DNA from 2 places in the Sphaerisporangium sp. NPDC051011 genome. Region 2 is predicted to be linked to the other one. Evidence: riboswitches for the same ligand, from Rfam matches in the RefSeq annotation. Region 2 holds a riboswitch; the other holds the start of a gene.
What was found. Region 2 has a riboswitch for S-adenosylmethionine ahead of AB0H21_RS37925 (aminotransferase class V-fold PLP-dependent enzyme). Riboswitches for the same ligand answer to the same signal wherever they lie in the genome.
Positions count from the first base shown of each region.

Region 1: it holds a riboswitch for S-adenosylmethionine, as region 2 does, so the genes downstream of both, thrC (threonine synthase) here and AB0H21_RS37925 (aminotransferase class V-fold PLP-dependent enzyme) in region 2, are expected to answer to the same signal.

Region 1 is NZ_JBFAGG010000028.1:51,095-59,445, forward strand. Features, by position in the region: gene groL (chaperonin GroEL) at 1-1,155, opposite strand, end outside; gene AB0H21_RS39070 (cold-shock protein) at 1,571-1,771, opposite strand; gene AB0H21_RS39075 (MoaD/ThiS family protein) at 2,111-2,386, opposite strand; gene thrC (threonine synthase) at 2,400-3,695, opposite strand; SAM riboswitch class I at 3,710-3,871, opposite strand; gene AB0H21_RS39085 (RNA polymerase sigma factor) at 3,987-4,550, opposite strand; gene AB0H21_RS39090 (trehalose-6-phosphate synthase) at 4,722-6,149, shown strand; gene AB0H21_RS39095 (MFS transporter) at 6,325-7,506, shown strand; gene otsB (trehalose-phosphatase) at 7,490-8,338, opposite strand.
Region 2 is NZ_JBFAGG010000025.1:63,889-72,239, reverse strand. Features, by position in the region: gene AB0H21_RS37940 (lantibiotic dehydratase) at 1-1,844, opposite strand, end outside; gene AB0H21_RS37935 (hypothetical protein) at 1,932-2,066, opposite strand; gene fxlM (methyltransferase, FxLD system) at 2,104-3,324, opposite strand; SAM riboswitch class IV at 3,645-3,760, shown strand; gene AB0H21_RS37925 (aminotransferase class V-fold PLP-dependent enzyme) at 3,859-5,151, shown strand; gene AB0H21_RS37920 (NADH-quinone oxidoreductase subunit D) at 5,169-6,341, shown strand; gene AB0H21_RS37915 (DUF3180 domain-containing protein) at 6,408-6,872, opposite strand; gene folK (2-amino-4-hydroxy-6-hydroxymethyldihydropteridine diphosphokinase) at 7,076-7,582, opposite strand; gene folB (dihydroneopterin aldolase) at 7,579-7,941, opposite strand; gene AB0H21_RS37900 (nuclear transport factor 2 family protein) at 7,934-8,351, opposite strand, start outside.

The DNA of each region.
Region 1 (8,351 bases), on a different contig from region 2:
CTCGGTGGCCGCGCCGGCCTTGATGACGGCGACGCCGCCGGCCAGCTTGGCGAGACGCTCCTGGAGCTTCTCGCGGTCGTAGTCGGAGTCGGTGTTCTCGATCTCGACGCGGATCTGGTTCACGCGGCCCGCGATCTGCTCGGGGTCGCCGGCACCGTCGACGATGGTGGTCTCGTCCTTGGTGATGATGACCTGGCGCGCGCGGCCGAGCAGGTCCAGGGTGGCGGTCTCGAGCTTGAGGCCGACGTCCTCGCTGATGACCTGGCCGCCGGTGAGGGTGGCGATGTCGCTCAGCATGGCCTTGCGGCGGTCACCGAAGCCCGGGGCCTTGACGGCGACGGACTTGAACAGGCCGCGGATCTTGTTGACGACCAGGGTGGCCAGGGCCTCGCCCTCGACGTCCTCGGCGATGATCACGAGCGGCTTGCCGGACTGCACGACCTTGTCGAGCAGCGGCAGCAGGTCCTTGTTCGCGGAGACCTTGGAGTTGACGATCAGGATGTAGGGGTCGTCGAGGACGGCCTCCATGCGCTCCGGGTCGGTCACGAAGTACCCGGAGATGTAGCCCTTGTCGAAGCGCATGCCCTCGGTGAGCTCGAGCTCGAGGCCGAAGGCGTTGCTCTCTTCGACGGTGATGACGCCTTCCTTGCCGACCTTGTCCATCGCCTCGGCGATCATCTCGCCGATCTGGGTGTCGCCGGCGGAGATGGAGGCGGTGGAGGCGATCTGCTCCTTCGTCTCCACGTCCTTCGCGATCTTCGAGAGCTCCTCGCTGACGCGCTCGACGGCGGCCTCGATGCCCTTCTTCAGGGACATCGGGTTGGCGCCGGCGGCGACGTTGCGCAGGCCCTCGCGGACGAGCGCCTGGGCGAGCACGGTGGCGGTGGTGGTGCCGTCACCCGCGACGTCGTCGGTCTTCTTCGCGACTTCCTTGACGAGCTCGGCCCCGATCTTCTCCCACGGGTCCTCGAGCTCGATCTCCTTGGCGATGGAGACACCGTCGTTGGTGATGGTGGGAGCGCCCCACTTCTTCTCCAGCACGACGTTGCGGCCCTTGGGACCAAGGGTCACCTTGACGGCGTCGGCGAGCTGGTTCATACCGCGCTCGAGACCGCGCCGGGCGTCCTCGTTGAACGCGATCATCTTGGCTGCCATACGGCTAGACCTCCCAGATACAGGGTGGCTTGCGGCGGATCGAGCCGACGCCCGCGACGGCATGTAGACCCGGTTCCCACGACACCTGTCGCCGTGGATCAGCCGGGCCCCGACGCCTCGATCCAGGTTTGTCACTCTCCACACGAGAGTGCCAACGAACTGTTTAGCACTCTACCCGGTCGAGTGCAAGCGACCACCCCTATGACCTGGGAGGCACAGCGATTTGTCCGACCGTATGCACAATATTGGATCTGCGCTCATCGGCGGGGAACGCATGTGCGGGAATCCGCAGCTGGGGCAGGTACCGGGATGAGAGAAGGCCCGGGCCGCGATGAAGCGCGGACCGGGCCCTCCAACTCGTGACTGTGGGTAGACCAGTGGATCTCCCGCCGCGGGCCGGACTACGCCGGCCGCGTCACACAGTCCGCACGGACTCTGCCTGTGGACCCTTCTGGCCCTGTGTGATCTCGAACTCCACCCGCTGACCCTGTTCGAGCGACCGGTATCCCTCCGACAGGATCGCCGAGTAGTGGACAAACACGTCCTTACCACCGTCTACCGCGATGAAGCCGTAGCCCTTGTCCGCGTTAAACCATTTGACGGTGCCCTGCGCCACTTTCCGACTCCTCTTGCTGGGCTCCGGACCCCGCCCACTCCTCCGCGAGGCCCGTGACCTTCGGAACCGAGACGCATGCGAACTCCTCGGCCACGTCGATCGTTCTCGACCATACCTGTGGCATGCCTTGGCGCAACAGAGTCAAACACCAAACTACTTCTTGACGTTCGCTCTAAGCAGTACGCGACTATTTCATACTTGCGTTTAGTTAGTTGACAATTACACTACCGAGAGGGCCCAGTAAGGCTTCTATTGTGATAGCTGGGCCGTTCACGGGCCCAGAACGCGCGAACGCCCGCGCATCCCGAGGGACACGCGGGCGTCCGGCGCCGCCGATGGTCAGCCTCCGGCGACCGCCGGGATCACCGAGACCTGAGCGCCCTCGGGCGTCACAGTGTCAAGTCCGTCGATGAAACGGACGTCCTCTTCTCCGACATACACGTTGACAAAACGGCGGATGTTGCCCGTTTCGTCCAGAATACGGGCCCCGATTCCGGGGAAGTCCGCATCGAGCTTCTGCAACACGTCGCGAAGCGTCGCGCCTTCACCCTTCACCTCGGCGGCACCGTCGGTGTACGTACGGAGAATCGTCGGAATCCGCACAGAAACGCTCATTTATCGGGACCTTTCAGGAGTTTTCGACGACAGCCGTACGGAATGCGTCGAGAGAGGGGCGGATGACCGCGGTCGGCCGGGCCTCGTCGGAGACCGCGTCCAGGGTCTTCAGGCCGTCGCCGGTGTTGAGCACGACCGTCTCGGCGTCGGGGTCCAGCAGCCCCTTGGTCAGCAGCTTGCGCAGCACTCCCACGGTGACGCCGCCCGCCGTCTCGGCGAAGATGCCCTCGGTGCGCGCGAGCAGCCGGATGGAGTCCACGATCTCGGCGTCGGTGACGTCCTCGACCGCGCCGCCCGTGCGGCGCGCGATGTCGAGCACGTACGGCCCGTCGGCGGGGTTGCCGATGGCCAGCGACTTGGCGATGGTGTCGGGCTTGACCGGCTGCACGACGTCGCGCCCGTCCTTGTACGCGGCGGACACCGGCGAGCAGCCCTCGGCCTGCGCGCCGAAGATCTTGTACGGCCTGTCCTCGACGAGCCCGAGCTTGATCAGCTCCTTGAAGCCCTTGTCCACCTTGGTGAGCTGGGAGCCGGACGCCACCGGGATGACGATCTGGTCGGGGATCCGCCACCCGAGCTGCTCGGCGATCTCGTAGGCGAGCGTCTTGGAGCCCTCGGCGTAGTACGGCCGCAGGTTCACGTTGACGAAACCCCAGCGGTCGCCGAGCGGGTCGCCGATGAGCTCGGAGCAGAACCGGTTGACCTCGTCGTAGGTGCCCTGGATGCCGACCAGGCGACCGCCGTACACCGAGGCCATGACGATCTTGGGCTGCTCCAGGTCGGCCGGGATGAAGACGCAGGCGTCGAGCCCGGCGCGGGCGGCCGCGGCGGTGACGGCGCCGGCGAGGTTGCCCGTGGACGAGCACGACAGGGTGTGGAAACCGAAGGTGCGCGCCGCCTCCAGGGCGATGGCGACGACCCGGTCCTTGAAGGAGTGGGTCGGGTTGCCGGAGTCGTCCTTGACGTGCAGGCTGCGCAGCCCCAGCTCGCGGGCCAGGTTCTCGGCCTTGACGAGCTTGGTCCAGCCGGGGGCGAGGTTGGGCTTGACGCCGACGTCCACGGGCACCGGCAGCAGCGCCCGGTAGCGCCAGATGTTGGAGGGCCCGGCCGCGATCTGCTCCCGCGTGACCGGCGCGGTGCCGTCGAAGTCCGGGCTGTTCCAGGTGTAGGCCACTTCGAGTGGCCCGAAACACTCGATACAGGCGAAGGTGGGGCCGAGGTCGTACCGGGTACCGCATTCGCGGCAAGAGAGAGCCACGGCGGGACCGAAGGAGTTGGAAGTGGTGATCTCAGCTGTTGCGAGCGCCATGAAGCGAGGCCTTTCCCTCATCTTCGCCCGGACCACCTTGGTCACGGGCCGGAATTGGCACCTGTCCCGGCCGGTCTCACTGGTCTAGTGCCGCGACATTCGGAGACGCGATGACCACAGCCGGGAGGGTTGCCGGGGCTTCGCAGGGCCGGTCCCTCCACCCCTCTGGATGAGCAATATGCAGTTGTGAACCCGCCGTCATGACAGGCAGGCCGACATCACTGTACCTCGCGGCCCAGCGAGATGACCCCGCGTCTCAAACGGCGAGACGTCTCACGGCCGAGGGGTGGTTCAGGTGAACCTGCCGTACTCGTCGCCGAGGACGCCCTGGACGTACTTGCGGGCTTGGTGGATGCGCGACTTGGCGGTGCCGAGCGGGATGCCGAGCTGGTCGGCCACCTGGTTGTAGTCGAGCTCGCAGATGTCGCGCAGCACCAGCGCCTGCGCGAGTTCGGGCTTGTCGGCCTCCAGCGCCTCCATCGCGTCGAGCAGGTCGAGCCTGGACCCGGCGATGACGCTCACCCGGCGCGGGTCGGCGCGAAGGTCGGGCAGTTCCTCCGACGACTGCTCGGCGGCCCGCCGCTTCAGCGAGCGGTACGTCGTGCGCGCGCAGTTGGCCGTGACGATGTGCAACCAGGTGGAAAAACGTGCCCTGCCCTCGAACCTGCCGATGTTGCGCGCGACCGCCAGCAAAGTATCCTGGCAAGCCTCTTCCGCGTCCTGGTGGTAGGGCAGCAGCCGCGCGCAGTGGCGAAGCACGTCGGGCTCGATGCGGCGGAGAAGCTCCCCGAGGGACCGGTGGTCGCCTTGGGCCGCGGCACGGGCAAGCTCCTCGGTCGTCTCGTCAAGCGCCATGTCGGAGCCCTCCTCGGCCGCGAGGCCCTCGCCTCGCCCTGACCACCACCACCGGCCCATCTTATTGGGAGCGTTAAATTTAAATAATCTGCCGCCAGGTGAGCATCCCAACGTGGAGAAGAAGAACGGCGCGGGACGACCGCCGCACGGCGGACGAGGAGTGGTAAGCGGATGAACACGGTTCTCATGGCCTCCAACCGGGGCCCGGTCTCGTTCACGCTCGCCGACGACGGCACGCTGACCATGCGCAGGGGCGGAGGTGGCATGGTGTCCGGCCTGTCCGAGATCGCCAAGGCCGCCGACGTGCTGTGGGTGTGCGCCGCGCTCTCCGACGGCGACCGCAGCGCCGTGCGCCGGGCCCCGGGCGGCCGGCTCGACCAGGCGGGCTACGACACCGGCGCGGTGCGCATGCTGGACATCCCGCCCGCCACCTTCCACCGCGCGTACAACGCGGTGGCCAACTCCACGCTGTGGTTCGTCAACCACCTGCTCTACGACACGCCGAACTCGCCGCAGTTCGACACCCGCTTCCGCCGCGAGTGGGAGTCCTACCAGGACTACAACGCCGCGTTCGCGCTGGCCCTGGCCGAGGAGGCCGCGCACGGCGCCCGCGTCATGATCCAGGACTACCACCTCACCCTCGCCCCCGCGATGCTCCGCGTGGAGCGCCCGGACCTGCGCGTGGCCCACTTCTCGCACACGCCGTGGGCCCCGCCGGAGTACTTCTCGCTGCTTCCCGACGACATCTCGGCCGAGCTGCTGTCGGGCATCCTCGGCGCCGACCGCGCCGGCTTCCTCACCGCGCGGTGGGCGTCGGCGTTCATGGACTGCTGCGAGGTGCTGCTCGGCGCTCGCGTCGACCGCGCCGCGCGCACCATCGCGTACGAGGGCCGCACGACGCACGTCGGCGTGCACCCGCTCGGCGTGGACGGCGACGCGCTGTGGGCCCGCGCGCTGGAGCCGGACGTCGAGTCGCACATGACGGCGCTGCGCGAGCGCGTGGGCGACAAGAAGCTCATCGTGCGCATCGACCGGACGGAGCTGTCGAAGAACATCGTCCGGGGCCTGCTCGCCTACAAGCAGTTCCTGACCGACCATCCGGAGTGGCACGGCAAGGTCGTGCACCTGGCGTTCGCCTATCCCTCCCGGCACGACCTGCCCGAATACCGCGAGTACACCGCGGCCGTGCAGCGCTGCGCGACCGAGATCGAGGACGAGTTCGGCGGCGAGGACTGGGATCCGCTGATCCTCAACGTCAACGACGACTACGCCCGCTCGCTCGCGGCCTACCGCATTGCGGACGTCCTGCTGGTGAACCCGATCCGGGACGGCATGAACCTCGTCGCCAAGGAGGGCCCGATCCTCGCGCCGCACTGCGCGCTGGTGCTGTCCCGCGAGGCCGGCGCGGCGAGCGAGCTGGGCGCCGACGCGCTGATGGTGAACCCCTACGACGTGTCCGGCACGGCGAACGCCCTGCACGACGCGCTGGTGCTCCCCGAGGAGGAGCGCGCCAAGCGCGGGGCCCGCCTGCGCGCGGCGGCGACCGCCCTGCCGCCCCACCGCTGGTTCGCCGACCAACTCGCCGCCCTGGACACCTGAGCTGTGCCTATGGCCTCGCTCCGCTCGGCGGGTTCGGGGCGCGGTCATCGGCATGGGCGAGAGGGGGGTGTTCAAGCCGAGGGTAGGAGCTTTCTGACCTTTGGGTGGATCACGGCGAAGGTCCGCCTGGTGATACTTTCGTGCTCATTCGAGGCTTTCGAGGCGCGGGGGATCAGTGAGCTCGACCGCAGTCGTCCGTTCGCTCGCCCGTGACCGTCCGACCTGGCTGATCTACTTCCAGCTCGCCACATTCGCGACCTATCTGTACGGCCTGTCGGCCGCGCTCCCGCTGCTGCGCATCGACCAGGGCGTGTCGCAGGCCGTCGCCGGGCTGCACGGCACGGCCATGGCCGTGGGCGGCGTCATCGCCGGGCTCGCCATACCCCGCGTGATCGCCAAGGTGGGCAGGCGCAGGGCGACCTGGCTCGGCCTCGCCGGGATGACCTGCGGCGTCCTGCTCGTCGCGGCCACGACGGCGCTGCCCGTCACGCTGCTCGGGTACGGCCTGGCCAGCGGCGGCGGCTCGATCTCGCTGTACATCGGCATGTCGGTGCTGAGCGACCACCACGGCACGGCGGCCCCCGCGGCCATCAACGAGGCCAACGCGGTCGCCGTCACTGCCGGCATCGGCATGTCCTACCTGATCAGCGCGCTGGCGCCCACCTCGCTCGGCTGGCGCGCCGGCATCCTGGTCACCCCTGTGGCGATGTTCCTGCTGCTCGTGCTCATGGGCCGGGTGTGGGTGCCCGCGCCCTCCCCCGGCGGCGGGCCGGACCCGGTCTCCGCCCCGGCCCCGGCCCCGCAGAAGGCTCCCTACGGCTGGCGGTTCCACGCCGCGTGCGGCGTGCTGTTCTGCCTGGTGGCGATGGAGTTCCTGTTCAACGTCTGGGCCGCCGAGCTGCTGGCGGACCAGACGGGAATGTCGCTCGCGGCCGCCGCCACCGGGCTGACCGCGTTCACCATCGGCGTGGCCGCCGGCAGGTTCGCGGCCGGGCGGCTGGCGCTGCGGATCGACCCCACGCGGCTGCTGGGCGGCGCGCTGCTGGTGACGCTCGCGGGCTGGACGGTGTTCTGGCTCGGCGACCGGCCGCTGTTGTGCTACGCGGGCCTGGTGCTGAGCGGCCTCGGCGTCGCGGTGCAGTTCCCGCTCGGCCTGTCCCGGGTCATCGCCTCCTCCGGCGGGCGGGCGTCCGAGGCGAGCGCCACCGCGTCCATCTGGACCTCGGTCGCGGTCGGCGCGGGCCCGTTCGTGCTCGGGGCGCTGGCGGACGGCTTCGGCACCCACACGGCGTTCCTCATGGTGCCGGTACTGATCGCCTGCGCCATCGGGGGCATCGCGCTCAGCGCGCGCCGGTAGGGGTGATCGCGTCCGCCAGCGACGTGAGCAGGGCCGCGACCCCGGCCGGGCCGTCCACGACCACGTCGGCGCGCCGGGCCAGCTCGGTGACCTCCGCCGAGGCGCTGCACACCGTGACGCCCGGCAGCCCCGACAGGCGCACGGCCTCGAACGCCGCGAGGTCGCCGAGGTCGTCCCCGGCGAAGAGCACGGACCTGGCGGCGCGCTCGGCGAGGAAGGCCCCGAGGGCGTGCCCCTTGTCCATGCCCGCGGGCCGCAGCTCCAGCACCAGCCGGCCGGGTTCGACGGTCAGCCCGGCCGACGCCGCGAGCTTGCCGAGCGGCTCGCGCAGCGCGCGCAGCGTCCCCTCGGGGTCGGGGGCCCGCCGGGTGTGGACGGCGACGGCCCGTCCCTTGTCCTCCAGCGTCACGCCGGGCTCGGTTCCGTCGGTGACGGTGAACCCGAGCGAGGCGACCAGGGCCGGCACCTCGGCGCGCACGCGGTCGATCTCCGGCGGCGGCGGGGGCGAGGTCACCCGCCCGGCCTCCCAGCGTTCCAGGCCGTACTGGCCGAGCACCACCAGGCCGGGGACGTCCGCGAGGCCCGGCCCGCCCGCCACCTGCCCGTACTCGACGGCCGTGGCCGCGGGGCGGCCCGTCACGATGACGACGGCCCGCACCAGGCCGCCCAGGCGCGCCAGCGCGGCCGCCGCCTCGGGGGCGACGCGGGCGTCGGCGGGGTCGGGGACGATCGGGGCGAGCGTGCCGTCGAAGTCGAGCCCGATCACGGCGCCCTCGGGATCGGCCGTGATGGCCGCTAAACCGGCGTTGTCCGGCAACAGGTCATGAGTCACGCGGGGAGCACTA
Region 2 (8,351 bases):
ATATGGTGGGAGTGCAGTCGTTCCCGGAACGCTTTCACCCATTCCCGGGTGGTGGCGGTCGAGTCGGGCAGGGTCGTGGCGGTGAGGTTCCACCGCGCCGGGCTGAGCACCGTACGGCCGTAGCGAACACGCGGAAGAAATGCGAACTGGTCGGCGACCGGACCCCAGACGAACGTACTGCACGGCGCCGACGTTCCAGTACTGACTTCGCACAGGAACCGGGCCAGCGGGGGGACGCCGTGACGCAAGTCGAGCGCGTTCAACATCAACGGCTCGACCGCGCACCCACGCGTGAGCGACACCAGGACAAGGCGGCGGGCGTCGGCGGTGACCGCCAGGTCGTCGAGATCGATCTCCGAGTCCGGCTGACGATGTTCCCCCAGTGATAGCACCGGCAGGACGTCCGCAGTGCGGGCGAGACCGTCCGTGCGGGCGAAAAGGGGAGGGACCGACAGCTGTACGGCCATCGCGCCAGCCGTGGTGGCCGGAAGTCCTCGGTAGACCGCGCTGATACGGTCCCGGTCACCGGCTTCGAGAAGATGCAGGAACCGGCCAACCGAGGTCCCGGCGTGCCGCGACGCGCACATCACGATGATGGTGAATTCGCCGGCGTCCACTGCGGCAAGGGTGGGGGCGCTGAGGCTGACCCGCAGCTCCGTGTGAGGCACCGGCCCTGCGGCGCCGCCGATCTCCAGTTCGGCCACTAGGTCCTCGGTGATGACCAACTCGGCGCACCCATCCAGGGCGGCTCTCTGGGCCAGGGCCGCCAACGTCGCATCTCTGTGCGTCAGCGCGGGGTCGCTGCTGTAGAGCGAACCTCGGAACCCGGCCGGGTAGCCGAGCCCTCGATCGGGGTCAAGGAGTTCCCGTATCCCCACCAGAGCTCCTGGACCATAACGGTCGACGAACGCGGAGTGGTAAGCCTGCCAGGCGGGGCGCCCCGGGGCCAACCGGACCAGGATCGCGGCAGCCGCCTCGACCTCACCGATCACGCAGGGCGGCAGGCTGATCGAGCAGTCCAGCCGCAGACCGACCGCCAGACGCGGACTCGGGTCAAGGGCGACAGGGCTGACGGGGCCAGCTTCCAGCCCCGCCAACTGGGCGGCGATGTGGGTGAGGGGGTCGGTGACGGTCATCGGCGGTCGCACGCTCGTGAGCAGGATCCGTCGGCGCACCAGTTCGGTGAGCATGTCCTCAATGACTGTGACCGGTGTCCGGGGAGACTCCGCGGCCAGCTTCGCTAGGAGATCGCCAAAGAGGACCGAGGTTCTGGCCTCCTGCAGGACCATGCGGACCGCTGCGGTGTAGCGCACGGACACGTCCGCCACCGGTCCCTCGGCGCAGGGCTGGCAGGGCAGCACCCAGTCTGCGCCCCGCACGAACCCCAGGTTGTTCGTCATGACCGGCAGCATCCGCAGCAGTTCCGGCTGATTCTCCAGAGCGCTGATCTGGTCTGTGAGCCATGTGGAATCCGGCTGGCTTACAGCGACATGTCGATCGCCGAAAGCAACGGATGTGGTCGGAGCCATGCTAACGGGGGCAAGTCCGGCGAACAGGCCGAATGGTGTGGCACGGCTCGTCCACCGCAGGAGATAGCGCATCAGGGCCTCGGCCGCGCGACGGATCTGACGCGGCCGGAACCCGCCTGGGGCCTCACACAACGCGGTCAGGACGCGAGCTAGATCAGGGCTCGCGATGTTGACAGCGTCGGCTACCCCCGCCAACGGCCAGACCTCACCGATCCAACTGACCGCACTGCGAACATCATCGTTGCTGAGGTCGGGCCACGGCGGCAAGACCAGGTTGTCGGGGTAGGCAGCGACCCGAATGACGGCGGCGTCCACGGCTCGAAAGCGATGCACGTGCCGATCCTCCGTTCCGGAAAGAGGTTCCCGGCCCGGTCTGCGCGACCGGGAACCAACCAGGGGTGTCTAGCAGTTGGCTATGCCGGCGCTGCCCGGGGTGTCACCGCAGTTGTCGCTGGTGCAGTCCTCGGTGTCGACTCCGGTGATCGCGGGTCCAGCCTTCACGAGGCGGACGTCCAGGCTGAAATCGCTCTGCTGCATCACAGGATGATCCTTTCGATTGGGAAGGGTGATCGTGCTACCTGGCCGTCGACCAGGCGATCAGGAGGCGGCAGTGCTTCTTGTCCAGCACGTACCCGTCCGGCAGCTCATCGTCTGGTGTGCCTGCCGGGTGGACCGAGAGGCGGGGCGTCGGACGACCCGCCCGGTCCCACGCAGCGATCTGTTCGGCCAGCTGCCGCGCGGAGTGGTCCGCCTGCGGGCCGTGTGCGAACACGCCGAACTCGTATCTCCCACCGTCAACCGTGCGAGGCTTGGTGCGGTAGGCGAGGTTCGGACCGTCCGCCAACGCCGGGGTGCCGTACCGCCACGGCAGCGCCACGATGTCGTCGTCAAGCGCCTTCTGCGACGCGGTGATCAAGCTAAAGCCGGGCAGGGTCGTGGCGAGCCATAGGTCCTGATCGCTGAACCGAATCCCGGCGCCCACCGTGATGCCGGTCCACACCTCCACGCGGGGCAGGTCCAAGACGCCCGACAGCGCCGCCGCCTCGATGCTGTCCTGTTCGTCCAGCCACAGCCCGACCGCATCATCGTGCAGCAGCGGGATCGCGACGCCACTGTGGGCTCCCGCTCCCTGCATCGGCACGAACCCGCAGGTCTGATGGCCCCGGCTCACCAGGGCGCCGCCCCGCTGCTCCAGGACCCACGACCTGGTCAACCCCTTGGTACGCAGTGGGACGACGAGCCGCCCGCCCTCAGCGAGCTGCGACGACCACGCCGGAGGCACGTCCCAGGACCCCACTGTGACAATGATCGCGTCGAACATCCTGCCCGGCTCGATCGCGAACTCGGCGTCCGCGCAGATCACCTCCACGTCGGCGTATCCCGCATCAGCCAGGCACCGTCCGGCACGCTCGGTGATCTCGGGGTCGATGTCGATCGTGGTCACCGAACCCGTCGACCCGACGACCTCCTGGATCAATGCCGCGTTGTAGCCACCGGTCCCCACTTCCAGAACCCGGTCACCGGGCTTGAGCTCGGCCTGTCCCAGCATCATCGCCTGAAGCCAGGGCGCCGACACCGAACTCATGGAGATGCCGCGCTCGTTGCGCTTGGTGATGATCGCGGTGTCTTCGTAAGCGGCCTGGAGGTCGGCGTCGCCCGTGAACAGGTGCCGGGGGACTCTCCGCAGCGCCCGCTCGATCTCGGCGGGCAACACCAAGCCCAGCGCCTGGTGCCGGGCCGCGACCTGTTCGACCAGCGCACCCCGAAGCGCATCGGCGCTCATCGTGTCCAACATGCTGCCTTCTTTCTGGTAGAGCCACCGTCTGCGGAGAAGTCCGTTGGCGGGCTGAACCCCCGAACGATCGGCCCGCATTGTGAAGGGCCCGCGGACGTGTTCCTGTTCAACGTGCCGTATATGGAGCCAAGGCGCCCGCGGATCGGCGCCGGTGACAAGCAAATCCTGTCCCGGATTCCACAGGGGCATACCGACCGAACTCCTCGGTGGCGCAGAGTCCTCTTAACGCGACACCGCCAGTGCTGGCACAAACGGAGGCGGGGGCGTGATGCCTGTCACATTGCGGGGGCGGGGGGAGGTTGGGTTATAGTCCGGACGTAGGTCATGAGTGCCAGCGTCAAGCCCCGGCTCGCTGGCCGGCAACCCTCGCGCTCGCGGCGGGGTGCCCCGGGTGAAGACCAGGTCCGGCGCGCGGTGCGCCGGGCAAGCGCGGGCTCCGTCATCTCAACGCCATGACCGAGGGCCCCTTACCCGAGGAGGCCGGCGTTGTCCGCTGTCACCGATCTGACCATCCCCGCCCCCGCCCCCGCCGAGATCGTCCCCGCCCAGCCCGTCCCCGCAGGGCACCGGACCGGCATCCCCACCGTGCTCGGCACCGACCTGGAGGTTCCCGTCAAGGGCGGCGAGTTGGTCCGGTACGTCAACCTGGACTACGCCGCCAGCGCGCCCTGTCTGGAGCCGGTGAGCGCGGCCGTCGCCGCCGCGCTGCCGGCCTACTCCAGCGTGCACCGCGGCGCCGGGTACGCCTCCCAGCTCACCACCGCCCGCTACGAGCAGGCCCGCCACACCGTCGGGGCCTTCGCGGGCGCCCGCCGCGACGACGCGGTCGTGTTCACCCGCAACACCACCGACGCGACGAACCTGCTGGCCCGCTGCCTGCCCGAGGGCACCACCGTCGTCGTCTTCGAGACCGAGCACCACGCCTCGCTGCTCCCCTGGACCGGCGCCGTCCGGCTCGCGCCGCCCGCCTTCCCCGGCGAGGCCGTGCGCGCCGCCGACGAGACCCTCGCGGCCATCGACGGCCCCAAGCTGCTGGTCGTCACCGCCGCGTCCAACGTCACCGGCGAGCTGTGGCCGATCGCCGCGCTCGCGCACATCGCCCACCGCCACGGCGCCCGTATCTTCGTGGACGCCGCCCAGCTCGTCCCGCACCGCAGGCTCAACCTGACCGCGCTCGACCTCGACTACGTCGCGTTCTCCGGGCACAAGCTCTACGCCCCGTTCGGCGCGGGCGTGCTCATCGGCCGGCCGGACTGGCTCGCGGACGCCGACCCGTACCTGCGCGGCGGTGGCGCGTCCGCGAACGTCACGGGCGGGGCCGCCGAGGGGGCGCCGATCACGACCGAGTGGAGCGGCGACGCCGAGCAGCGGCACGAGGCCGGCACGCCGAACGTCCTCGGCGCGATCGCCCTTGCCGCCGCCTGCGACGCCCTGTCCGCCACCGGCTGGGCCCCGCTGGTCAAGGAGGAGGAGCGGCTGGTCGGCCTGCTGCGCGATGGGCTGGCCCGCATCGACGGCGTGCGCGAGCTGTCGCTGTGGGGGCCCGGGCACCCGCGCGTCGGCATCGTGTCCTTCATCGTGGACGGCTGGACCGCCCGCGAGGTCGCCGAGGCGCTGTCGTCGGAGTACGGCATCGGCGTGCGGGACGGCCGGTTCTGCGCCCACCCGTTCGTCCGCCACCTGCTCGACGAGGCCGGGCGGCTGGACGACGGCACCTGCGCGGACGGCACGGCCGGCGCGGTACGGGCGTCCATCGGCATCGGCACCACCGAGGAGCACGTCCGGCGTCTGGTGACCGCCCTCTCCGAGCTTGTGTCGCGCCGCTGACGTGACAGCATAGGTCCATGACCGAACCTCCCGCCGGAGGCGGGCGCGTCGAGCGCGTCGTGGGAATCGGCGCCGGGGCCAAGGAGCTCGCCACCGAGGACATGATCCTCAACATCGGGCCCCAGCACCCCTCGACCCACGGCGTGCTGCGCCTGCGGCTCACCGTGGACGGCGAGCGCATCGCCGCGGCGGAGCCGATCATCGGGTACATGCACCGCGGCGCCGAGAAGCTGTTCGAGGTGCGCGACTACCGGCAGATCATCGTGCTGGCCAACCGGCACGACTGGCTGTCGGCCTTCGCCAACGAGCTGGGCGTGGTGCTGGCCGTCGAGCGCATGCTCGGCATGGAGGTCCCCGTGCGGGCCGTGTGGGCGCGCACGCTGCTCGCCGAGCTGAACCGCGTGCTGAACCACCTCATGTTCCTCGGGTCCTACCCCCTGGAGCTCGGCGCGATCACGCCGATCTTCTACGCCTTCCGCGAGCGCGAGATGCTGCAGGACGTCATGGAGGAGATCTCCGGCGGGCGCATGCACTACATGTTCAACCGGGTCGGCGGGCTGAAGGAGGACCTGCCGGACGGCTGGCTCGACCGGGTGTCGCGGACGGTCGGCGACGTGCGGGGGCGGCTGTCCGACATCGAGCACCTGATCTACGGCAACGAGATCTTCCTGGCCCGCACGCGCGGCGTCGGCGTGCTCGACCGTGAGACGATCATGCAGTACGGCGTGAGCGGGCCGATCGCCCGCGCCTCCGGCGTCGACCTGGACCTGCGCCGCGACGAGCCGTACCTCGCGTACGCCGAGCTGCCGGTCAAGGTCGCCACGCGCTCGGCCGGCGACTGCCACGCCCGCTTCGAGGTCCTGCTGGACCAGGTGAAGAACTCGCTGGACCTCGCGGACGCCTGCGTGGACCGGCTGCGGTCGCTGCCGCCCGGGCCGATCAACCAGCGGCTGCCCAAGGTGCTGAAGGTGCCCGAGGGGCACACCTACGCCTGGACCGAGAACCCGCTGGGGCTCAACGGCTACTACCTGGTGTCGCGCGGCGAGAAGACGCCGTGGCGGCTGAAGCTGCGCAGCGCGTCGTACAACAACGTTCAGGTGCTCAGGGAGATGCTTCCCGGCCATCTCATCTCGGACATGGTGGCGATCCTGGGCTCGATGTTCTTCGTCGTCGGCGACATCGACAAGTAACGATTTTCCCCGTTTTAGCAGGCGCGGGCGCGGCGGGACCGTCGTACGCGGGTTCAGGGCCCTCGCTCAGGGGCGCGCGGGGCCCGGCCGGTCGTCCGGGTCCTTCGGCACCTTGCAGCAGTGTTCGAGGAACAGGGCCGCGCAGACCAGCACCACACAGGCGATCAGCGACCCGCCGGCCAGGAAGAAGTCGCGCCGCGGGCTGTCCTGGTCCAGCAGCGGCAGCACGTAGAGCACGAAACCGGCGAAGATGCCCGCGCAGGCCGCCCCCACGTACGCCGACGCCTTGGCCAGGGCGGCGAGCCGGGCCACCGCCAGCGGCTCCACCGGCTTGGTGTCGGGCCTGCGCTCGATACGCGCGCGGGTCATCCACCCGCTGTACGCCTCGCCCACCGCCAGCAGCAGCACGGTGGGGATCGCCGTCCAGGGGACGGTCGGCAGGGCGGAGTAGACCTGCTGGAGCACGGCCCACGTCACCAGGGCGAACCCGACGACCAGCACGACGAGCAAGCCGGGACGGCTCGGTCTCACGCGATCCTCCTCCTCGTTCCCTCCGGCGCCCGCAGGCTATTCCATGCGCGATCGGCCCGCGTCGGCTGTACCTATTGCCGCGCCTCCGGCACGGCGGATTCGAGGCGCACTTCAGGCGGCGTTCTTCCGTCGTCACTCGGAAGGGGCTCGTTCCTCACCCCTTCCTCCCTCCTCCTCCAGAACACCGCCGCGCCTCGAACAGGTCAGTCGGGGGGCTGGAGCACCAGGTCGGGGCGCAGACGCACGCCTGCCTGGTCCAGGTCGGCGAGCAGGCCCGCCACCGAACCCCGGCCGGGCAGCACCGCGCCCGGATCGGCCTGCGACCACGGGACCAGGACGAACGCCCGCTCGTGCGCCAGCGGGTGCGGGAGCGTGAGCTCAGGGTCGTCCGACAGCAGGTCGCCGACCATGATCAGGTCGACGTCCAGCGTACGCGGCCCCCACCGCAGCTCGCGGACCCGTCCGAATGCGACCTCCACGCCGAGGGCCCGTTCGAGGATCGCCTTCGGGCCCAGCGTCATCGTGCTGCCGATCACCACCGCGTTGAGATAGGGGCGCTGGTCCGGAGGCCCGCCGACCGGGTCGGTCTCGTACACCGGCGACACCGCCACGAAGTCGAGCCCGGGAGCGTCGAACAGCGCGTCCACGGCTCCTTGAAGGGTGTCGAAACGGCGGCCGACATTGCTGCCGAGCGCCAGGACCACCTTCATCCCCGCCTCCTCCTGATCGTCACGACAACATCGTCGAAGGGCAGCGGGATGGGCGCGGCGGGCTTGTGCACCTTCACCTCGGCCTCCTCGACCAGCTCGTTCGCCAGGCACGCCTCCGCCAGGCGCCCGGCCAGGGTCTCGATGAGATCGACCGGCTCCCCCTCGACGATGGCGGCCAGCCGCAGGGCCAGCTCGCCGTAGTCGACGGTCTTGGACAGGTCGTCGCCGGCGGCCGCGGGGGCGGTGTCCAGGAAGAGCGTGACGTCGACGACGAACTCCTGCCCCAGCTCGCGCTCGGCGGGCAGACATCCGTGCCGGCCGCGCGCCCGCAGGCCCACCAGGCTGATGCTGTCACTCATCAGCGGGCTCGTCGTCGTCATCGTCGGCCTGCAGGACCGGGGAGCCGTGGTAGATCCAGAGTTTCCAGCCCGCGGTGGTGCGGACGAAGGTGCTGGTCGCGACCACCCGGCCCGCGGCGAAGGTCGCTTCGTCGGTGTCGGCCGCGGTGAGGATGTTCTCGGCGCAGGCGAGCACGGCGACGTCGCCGACGACGGTGGTGCGGACGTCGGTCAGCACGAACTGGATGTACGTCGTGTTGGCCATGATCAGCGCCCAGGAGCGCAGGACCTCGGCCCGGCCCGTCACGGCCGACCAGCCGGGGTGGACGCACGTCGCGACCCGGCCGTCGTCGTCCTCGGCCCAGAGGTCGGTCATGCGGTCGAGGTCGCCGCTCTCGATGGCGGTGTAGAACGCCTCGTTGAGTTTCTCG